2 regions of the Klebsiella sp. B345 genome follow, and region 1 is predicted to be linked to the other one. Evidence: predicted binding sites of a transcription regulator. Region 1 holds the regulator's gene; the other holds the start of a gene.
What was found. Region 1 encodes Fur, which represses iron uptake genes when iron is present. Its sites were predicted from a motif close to ATAATAATGAGAACNACTATCAA; they were not measured.

Region 1 (4,491 bases):
TAAGAAATAGCTTATTAATGCCGCGCACACCGCCAGCAGCAGCCAGAATCGCCCCTGAAAATAAGTTGTTAACTCAAAACGCATGGCTTCAATAACTTTATAAGGCAATGAATAGATTAACTGTAGATCATTGAATTTCGTCGGGAGGAGGGGACGACAAATATTCCCGCTGAAACGATGCGCCAACAAGCAGGGGCGGTAATTTTCGTGATGCGAATTAATCTTGTTTGCAGCTGGCTGAATTTTCCTCCGGGTCTGCTGGCGATGTTGGCGTGAAAAAGCGTTGTAAGCGCTTTCATTTCTTTTTTGTCCTGATTTTGCAAGCACTTCCGCGATAAAAGTATGACGGCTAATATTGTAACAAAAAGAAATAGAATATGTGCGCTTTGTCATAATCTTAAGCTTTGGTCGGCGAAAGAGATTGATAATTCGCGTCACGAAAAATAGTCTATCAATAGTGGTTATGCGGATTTTTACCGCTCCACTTTTTAGCAGTCTTATTTATTTTTTCGCGGTTTGCCCTTGGCACCGCTTTTAAAACGTCAAAGAGGATATGCACATGCGTACGTTTAGTGGCAAACGTAGTACGCTGGCGTTGGCTATTGCCGCCGTCACCGCGATGTCGAGCTGGATCGTTGTTCCGCAGGCCAGCGCAGCAGGATTTATTGATGATTCCACATTAACCGGCGGTATCTATTACTGGCAGCGTGAGCGTGACCGTAAAGATGTGACCGACGGCGATAAGTACAAAACCAACCTTTCTCACTCCACCTGGAACGCCAACCTCGACTTCCAGTCTGGTTATGCTGCCGATATGTTCGGTATCGACGTGGCGGCCTTTACCGCCATCGAAATGGCGGAAAGCAGCGAAAGCGGACACCCGAACGAAATTGCCTTCTCTTCACGAAATAAAGCGTATGACGAAGATTACTCTGGCGATAAGAGCGGGATCAGCCTGTATAAGGCCGCGGCGAAATTTAAATACGGCCCGGTATGGGCGCGTGCTGGTTATATCCAGCCAACCGGGCAAACGCTGCTGGCTCCGCACTGGAGCTTTATGCCGGGTACCTACCAGGGTGCTGAAGCCGGAGCCAATTTTGATTACGGCGACGCCGGTGCGCTGAGTTTCTCCTACATGTGGACGAACGAATATAAAGCGCCGTGGCACATCGAGATGGATGAGTTCTACCAGAACGACAAGAAAACCAAAGTCGATTATCTGCACTCACTGGGCGCCAAATACGATTTTAAAAATGACCTCGTGCTGGAAGCGGCGTTTGGTCAGGCTGAAGGCTATATCGACCAGTATTTTGCCAAAGCCAGCTACAAATTTGATATTGCCGGTACGCCGTTAAACACCAGCTACCAGTTCTACGGTACGCGTGACAAAGTCAGCAACGGCGGCAGCAACGATATTTACGACGGTACCGCCTGGCTGCAGGCATTGACCTTCGGTTACAAGGTCGCTGATGTGCTTGACCTGCGCCTGGAAGGGACCTGGGTGAAAGCCGACGGTCAGCAGGGTTACTTCCTGCAGCGTATGACCCCAACCTATGCGTCGTCCAACGGTCGTCTTGATGTGTGGTGGGATAACCGCTCTGACTTCAACGCCAACGGTGAAAAAGCGGTGTTCTTCGGCGCGATGTATGACATGAAAAACTGGAACATGCCGGGCTGGGCGTTTGGCGCATCATACGTTTACGCATGGGATGCTAAGCCGGGCAGAATGTCCACGCCGGACGCTTATTACAACGCGGATACCCGTCTGAAAGAGTCTGCCTACAGCCTGGATGCCATGTATACCGTCCAGGACGGGCGAGCCAAAGGTACGCTGTTCAAACTGCACTTCACGCAGTACGACAACCACTCCGATATCCCGAGCTGGAGCGGTGGTTATGGCAACATCTTCCAGGATGAGCGTGACGTGAAATTCATGGTTATTGCCCCGTTCACTATTTTCTGATGCCGTCGCGGCAGGCCTGAACCTGCCGCAACTCTGAGAGGTTAATGATGAAGAAACTATTGCTCATCGCACTAATGGCATCAGGGCTGGTAGCCTGTACGCAGTCTCCTGCGCCGAAAGAAGATACAAAACTGAAAGATGCCTACAGCGCCTGCATTAATACGGCGGAAGGTAACCCGGACAAAGTCCAGGCCTGCCAGAGCGTGCTGGATGTGCTGAAAGAAGATAAGCAGCATCAGCAGTTCGCCAACCAGGAAAGCGTACGAGTCCTCGATTACCAGCAGTGTATTCTGGCGACCCGCACCGGCAACGATCAGGCGGTGAAGGCGCGTTGCGACCAGATCTGGAAAGAGATCCGCAGCAACAATACCAAACCCTGATAACCTCCTGCCAACTCCGCATAATCAGTGCATAAAAAAAGCCAACCGTCAGGTTGGCTTTTTACTGTTTGCACGCGGGAAACTTATTTTTCCACCGCGTCGTGTGCATGCTCATCTTCGCGGCAATCGCCTTCTGCACAGTGGCCGTACAGGTACAGGCTGTGGTTGGTCAGACGGATGCCGTGACGGGTAGCGATTTCACGCTGGCGCGCTTCAATAGAGTCATCACTGAACTCGATCACTTTGCCGCAATCAAGGCAGATAAGGTGATCGTGATGATGCTGCTGCGTCAGTTCGAAAACAGATTTACCGCCTTCGAAATTATGGCGGGTAACAATGCCTGCATCGTCAAACTGGTTCAGTACGCGGTAAACGGTAGCCAGACCAATTTCTTCACCCATGTCGATCAGGCGTTTGTATAAGTCTTCCGCACTGACGTGATGGTTATCCGGTTCCTGCAAAACTTCCAGGATTTTTAATCGTGGAAGTGTGACTTTCAGGCCAGCCTTCTTTAATGCGGTATTGTTGTCAGTCATGCGGAATCTGTCCTGTTGCTAATCGATCTACTTCCATCAGCGGAAGTAATACAGAGAATCACCCGATGTAATGCGTCTCATTATAGAACTGCCATGTTGAAATGAAAACCGCAAGCATCGTGCCTTGTATGCTGTTAAAAACGAGGTGCCAGTTACAAACTGCGTCACCTGACCTCATCGAATCAGAGGACATTGTACAGATATGTGGTTAAAAGTTAAAAACTTGTAGCTATTAGTTTTATTGCTTTTACCTATCAAAACGGCGAAACCATAAGGTAACGCCGTTTGATCATTATGCGTTTTTGATTTCTTCGAGATGCAGCTCTTCAGAAACCTGCTTCACCCACTGCGAGACACGTTCGTTGGTCAATTCAGGCTGGCGATCTTCATCGATAGCCAGACCGACGAAGTGGTCGTCATCCGCCAGGCCTTTAGAGGCTTCAAAATGGTAGCCCGCCGTCGGCCAGTGGCCCACGATAGTGGCGCCGCGCGGCTCGATAATGTCGCGAATGGTGCCTAATGCATCACAGAAATATTCTGCATAGTCTTCCTGGTCGCCGCAGCCAAACAGCGCAGCCAGTTTACCGTTGAAGTCGACCTCTTCCAGCGTCGGGAAGAAATCGTCCCAATCACACTGTGCTTCACCGTAGTACCAGGTAGGAATGCCGAGCAGCAGAATGTCGTAGGCTTCCAGATCTTCTTTGCTGCTCTTGGCAATGTCGTGAACATCAGCAACATCTTTACCAAGCTGCTTCTGAATCATTTTTGCAATATTCTCGGTGTTGCCCGTGTCGCTGCCAAAAAAGATGCCGATGATTGCCATGAGTAAAATAACCTCTTGAAACTTAATAATGTGGTAGTGGCGTAATGCCCGCAGATAACGGCAATCATAGCAGAACAGGCGAGGGGGCGGAAACAGCAATCACGCCCGACTGCACACTCTGCTACATGAAAGCGTTTTTTTGAGGATTTTCAGGCTTTATCCTGGCGATGCAGGGCTGCCAGCTGAGTCATGAGTATCTCTTCGATCAAATCGCTGCGGTTCATATTGCGTGCTTCCGCAAGCTCATTGAGTGCGTCTACTGCCTCCGCGTTGAGTTTTAGCTCAACACGCTTCAGCCCGCGAACTTTATCGCGCTTGAGCTGATTACGTTTGTTGATGCGCAGTTGTTCATCGCGCGCAAGCGGATTGGTCTTTGGTCTTCCCGGGCGCCGCTCGGTTGCGAACAAATCTAATGTCGTACGGTCCGTTTGTTCTTTTGCCATGATTCTGAGTGACTTCGGGGAAACAGGTTGTCGGGCTATAGCCGACACAGATAGCGCGCCATAATACATCAGGCGAACCGCTGCGCCAACGACCGCGGGCATTCTGCTGCGCGGTCGGGCAGTTTTTAGCCAGTTAGGCCTGTCGCGTGCTCAGATAGCGGCGAATTGCGCGTAAAACGGCCTCCGGTTTCTCGGCATGGACCCAGTGGCCGGCTCCGGCAATCACATGGGCCCGCGCCTGCGGGAACTGGGCGAGCAGGGTGTCACGATAGGCATCGGTGACGTAAGGTGAATTCCCGCCTGGGATAAACAGCGCCGGATGCGGCCACGCCGGGATGGGTTCCCA
Region 2 (4,491 bases), 1.8 Mb from region 1:
TGGCGGATCAGGCGCAGCGCCCGCTGGGCGTCCTGCAACGGCGCCAGCGCACCGGCCCGCCACCCTTCCGCGGGCAGCCGGTAGCTCAGCACGTAGGCGGTATAGCCACGCGCCGTCAGCCAGCGTGCGGCAGGCCAGGCCTCTTTCGCAAGTTCGATATGGTGGTACCCGCCTCCGGCAGCAATCAGCACGCCGTGGCCACGGGCTGTCGCCGGTTGCCAGACCGACAGCTGCGGCACGGCAACCTGGCTGAGGGCGCCGCTTGCCGATAGCACGGGTCTGCCAGAGGGGCCTCCGCCGCCCGGCGGTTCACCCGGCCAGAGATCTAATTGCTGCTGCCGGGCATCAAGGGCCTGAGCACCGCGGCCCGCCAGCAGCGACGCGGCCCCCAGCAGCAGAAAATGACGTCGATTCACCCTCACCCTCCTCACTCTGCTAATCATCCCGGCCACATCACCTGCCGAGCGGCATAGGTTTTTTGTTTTGCCGTGTCGCCTGCCTGCCGGAGCTGACAGGTAAATTGTCTGTTTTCACGCAAAATGTTATCTGCGACACCCCGGACAACGGATCTTCGTCTAAGGTTTCCAGATGGTCAAACGCAGTGGTAAGACCGTCTGAAATAATAAGGAGAATGCCCCATGACGAGTCAGGTTTCACGTCGCCCCCCTACGCTACCCTACGCTTTAGCGCTGGGAGGCGCGCTGTTCGCGCTATCGACCCTGAGCGCCCAGGCCCTGGAAAATCCCCCCACGCCGCAATCCCCGGATATTCTGCTCGGACCGCTGTTTAACGATGTGCAAAGCGCCCGGCTCTTTACCGATCAAAAAACCTTTGCCGATGCCATCCCCAATAGCGACCCGCTGATGATCCTCGCCGATTATCGAATGCAAAAAAACCAGACCAGCTTCGACCTGCGCCATTTCGTCGAGCTCAATTTCACGCTGCCGCGGGAAAATGACCAGTATGTGCCGCCGAAAGGCCAGACGCTACGTCAGCATATTAACGGCCTGTGGCCGGTGCTGACCCGCAGTACCGTTGAGGTCGAGAAATGGGATTCGCTGCTGCCGCTGCCCAAACCGTACGTGGTTCCCGGTGGGCGTTTCCGCGAAGTCTATTACTGGGATAGCTACTTCACCATGCTGGGCCTGGCGGAGAGCGGCCACTGGGATAAAGTCGCCGATATGGTGGCGAACTTCGCCTCTGAAATTGACACCTGGGGGCATATTCCCAACGGCAACCGCAGCTACTATCTGAGCCGCTCACAGCCGCCGTTCTTCCCGTTTATGGTGGAACTGCTCGCCACCCACGACGGCGATCGGGCGCTGAAGACCTTCCTGCCGCAGATGGAAAAAGAGTATCAGTACTGGATGCAAGGCGCCGACGCGCTTGAGCCGGGGAAATCCAATCAGCGGGTGGTGCGCATGGAAGATGGCGCGTTGTTGAACCGCTACTGGGATGATAATGACACTCCGCGCCCGGAATCCTGGCTTGATGATGTCACCACCACGAAGAACAACCCCAATCGCCCGGCCACCGAGATCTATCGCGATCTGCGTTCCGCCGCCGCCTCAGGCTGGGATTTTAGTTCGCGCTGGATGGATAATCCGCAGCAGCTGGGCACCATTCGTACCACCAGCATCGTCCCGGTGGACCTGAACGCCCTGATGTTCCATATGGAGAAAGTGCTCTCCCGGGCCAGCAAAGCGGCCGGGGATAACGGCAAGGCGACGCAGTACGACGCCAAGGCCAATGCCCGTCAGAAGGCGCTGGAGAAATACCTGTGGAACGATAAAGCGGGCTGGTACGCCGATTACGATCTCAAGACCCATAAGGTCAGAAACCAGCTGACCGCCGCCGCCCTGTTCCCGCTGTACGTCAATGCTGCTTCCAGCGAGCGGGCCGCGAAGGTGGCCGCTGCCGCCGAATCGCAACTGCTGAAACCCGGCGGTTTAACCACCACTACCGTCAACAGCGGCCAGCAATGGGATGCCCCCAACGGCTGGGCGCCGCTGCAGTGGGTGGCTGCGCAAGGGTTGCAGAACTATGGTCAGAAAAAGGTCGCCCTTGAGGTCAGCTGGCGCTTCCTCAGCAACGTCCAGCACACCTACAACAGTCAGCAAAAACTGGTTGAAAAGTATGACGTCAGCTCGACGGGCACCGGCGGAGGCGGCGGTGAATATCCGCTGCAGGACGGCTTCGGCTGGACCAACGGCGTGACGCTGAAAATGTTGGATCTGGTTTGCCCGCAGGATAAACCCTGTGACTCGCTGCCGGCCACCCGCCCGCTCGACGCGCCAAGTACCACCAGCCCCCCGCCACCACCGCACCTGCCGCCAACGATGCGATAGCCGCTCCGGCTGCAAAAGCGGCACCGTAACCCTCTGAATATCTTCCCTCCTGGCTACCAGATCTGGTAGCCAGTCATCACGCCTTCTGCTCCGCACGCCCCGGTCTATCCGCGCTGAAGTGAATAAACAGCAGTCTTTTCATGGCTTTTGATTGTCACGCTACGTAATCACCGCTTGATAACGCAAAGCGTAACAATAATAATTCGCATTACTTTTTTACGAAAGAAGACACTTTCGCCTTTTCCGTAGCGGCGTACAGGAGTACCAGGCTGCGGTTACTCAGGATTATGCCATGATCGCCCGCACCACCTTTAAACGCTCCGCGCTCCTGTGCGCCCTGGCCGCCGCCTTCCCTCTCGCCAGCGTGGCGGAAGAGACCGTGGTCGTCACCGCGCAACCCGTTGACTCCGCCACCGCCCCCACCGAGGGCTATAGCGCGAAAACCTCCGCCGGGGCCACCAAAACCGACCAGCCGTTAATCACCACCGCGCAGTCGGTCTCGGTGATCACTCGCCAGCAGATGGATGACCAGGGGGCCAACACCATCAGCCAGGCACTGGAATATACCCCAGGCGTGTACTCCAGCTTTGGCGGCGGCGCGACCCGTTTTGATACGGTGTCATTACGCGGCTATCACGGCGGCGACGTAGATAACCTGTTCCTCGACGGCATGCGCCTGATGAGCGATGGCGGGAGCCACAACGTCCTACAGATTGACCCGTGGTTTATCGAACGGGTGGATGTGATCAGAGGCCCCTCCTCGGCGCTGTATGGCCAGAGTGTCCCCGGCGGCGTGGTTAACCTGACCTCGAAACGCCCGCAGTTTACTTCCGAGGGCCATTTCCGCCTGAGCGGCGGGACGCAAAACACCAAAGGGGCCGCCTTCGATTATACCGATGCCATTAACGATCAATGGGCTTACCGGATTATCGGGATGACGCGCAACAGCGACACCCAGTACGACAATACCCGTGAAGAGCGTTATGCCATCTCCCCGTCCTTGCTGTGGCAGCCGGATACCGACACCTCGTTGTTACTGCGCGCTTACCTGCAAAAAGATCCCTCTGGCGGCTACCATGGCTCGCTGCCGCTGGACGGCACCCGCTACGCGCACAACGGGCGCAAGCTTTCCACCAGCACCAATGAAGGCGATCCGTCAGACGGCTATCAACGTCGTGAGCAGATCTACAGCTACGAGTTTACGCATCAGTTCGACGATACCTGGTCGGCCTATTCCGCCGGGAGCTACACCCACACTAATGTCTCTCTCGATCAGGTCTACCAGGTCGGCTGGGTTGGGGACAGCGACATGCTGGCACGCGGCTACAGCGGCTCTCGCGGCTCGCTCGATGCGTGGTCCACCGACAACCGCCTGCGCGCCGACTTTAACACTGGGGAGCTGGCCCATACGCTGATCCTCGGTGCGGAATATCACCGCTTCCGCAACGATCTGTGGACTGGTGCCGGCAGCGCCTCACCGCTCGATCCGTTTAGCGGCTATACCGCGCAAACCGGGCATACCGTGACCTACAGCGATAACAATAATCGTCGCTACTATCAGACCGGCATTTATCTGCAGGATGAAATGGTGTGGGATCGCTGGCATCTGGACGTCTCCGGCCGTTACGATCGCATCGTCTCGCAGCAGGTCAGCGATACCTTCGGCACCTCCAGCCGCCGTTCCGATGACCATATCAGCGGTCGCGCGTCGTTGCTGTATGCCCTGGAAAACGGCCTCTCGCCGTACCTGAGCTACAGCCAGGCCATTACGCCGGCGATGCTGCCGGGCGCCGATGGAACCTTACTGAAACCCACCACCGCCGAACAGCTGGAAGCGGGGCTGAAATTCCAGCCGCCGGGTAGCCGCGATATGTACAGTATCGCTATCTATGATTTAACCCAGAAAGATGTGGCCACCCGCGATCCGAATATCGCCACCGCCACCTTTATTCCAGCCGGTAAGGTCCACTCGCAAGGGGTCGAACTGGAGATGCATAACCAGATTACGCCAGAGCTGAGCACCCTGGCCTCCTACACCTGGAACCGCCTGCGTTTCCAGGACACCAAAGATGGCACCAACGACAATACGCCGCAGCTCACGCCGGATCAGATGGCTTCATTCTGGGCGCGTTATCAGTTCCCG

Region 2: a site for Fur is predicted at 2,541-2,563, ahead of ACMYSO_RS04715 (TonB-dependent siderophore receptor). Genes of this name have one in related genera too.

The regions. Positions count from the first base shown of each region.
Region 1 is NZ_CP180443.1:4,489,802-4,494,292, forward strand. It holds gene ACMYSO_RS21050 (DUF1345 domain-containing protein) at 1-84, opposite strand, end outside; gene chiP (chitoporin ChiP) at 560-1,963, shown strand; gene chiQ (ChiQ/YbfN family lipoprotein) at 2,011-2,343, shown strand; gene fur (ferric iron uptake transcriptional regulator) at 2,427-2,879, opposite strand; gene fldA (flavodoxin FldA) at 3,172-3,702, opposite strand; gene ybfE (LexA regulated protein) at 3,852-4,145, opposite strand; gene ybfF (esterase) at 4,279-4,491, opposite strand, start outside.
Region 2 is NZ_CP180443.1:1,003,924-1,008,414, forward strand. It holds gene ACMYSO_RS04705 (alpha/beta hydrolase) at 1-416, opposite strand, end outside; partial or broken gene ACMYSO_RS04710 (alpha,alpha-trehalase) at 639-2,377, shown strand; gene ACMYSO_RS04715 (TonB-dependent siderophore receptor) at 2,641-4,491, shown strand, end outside.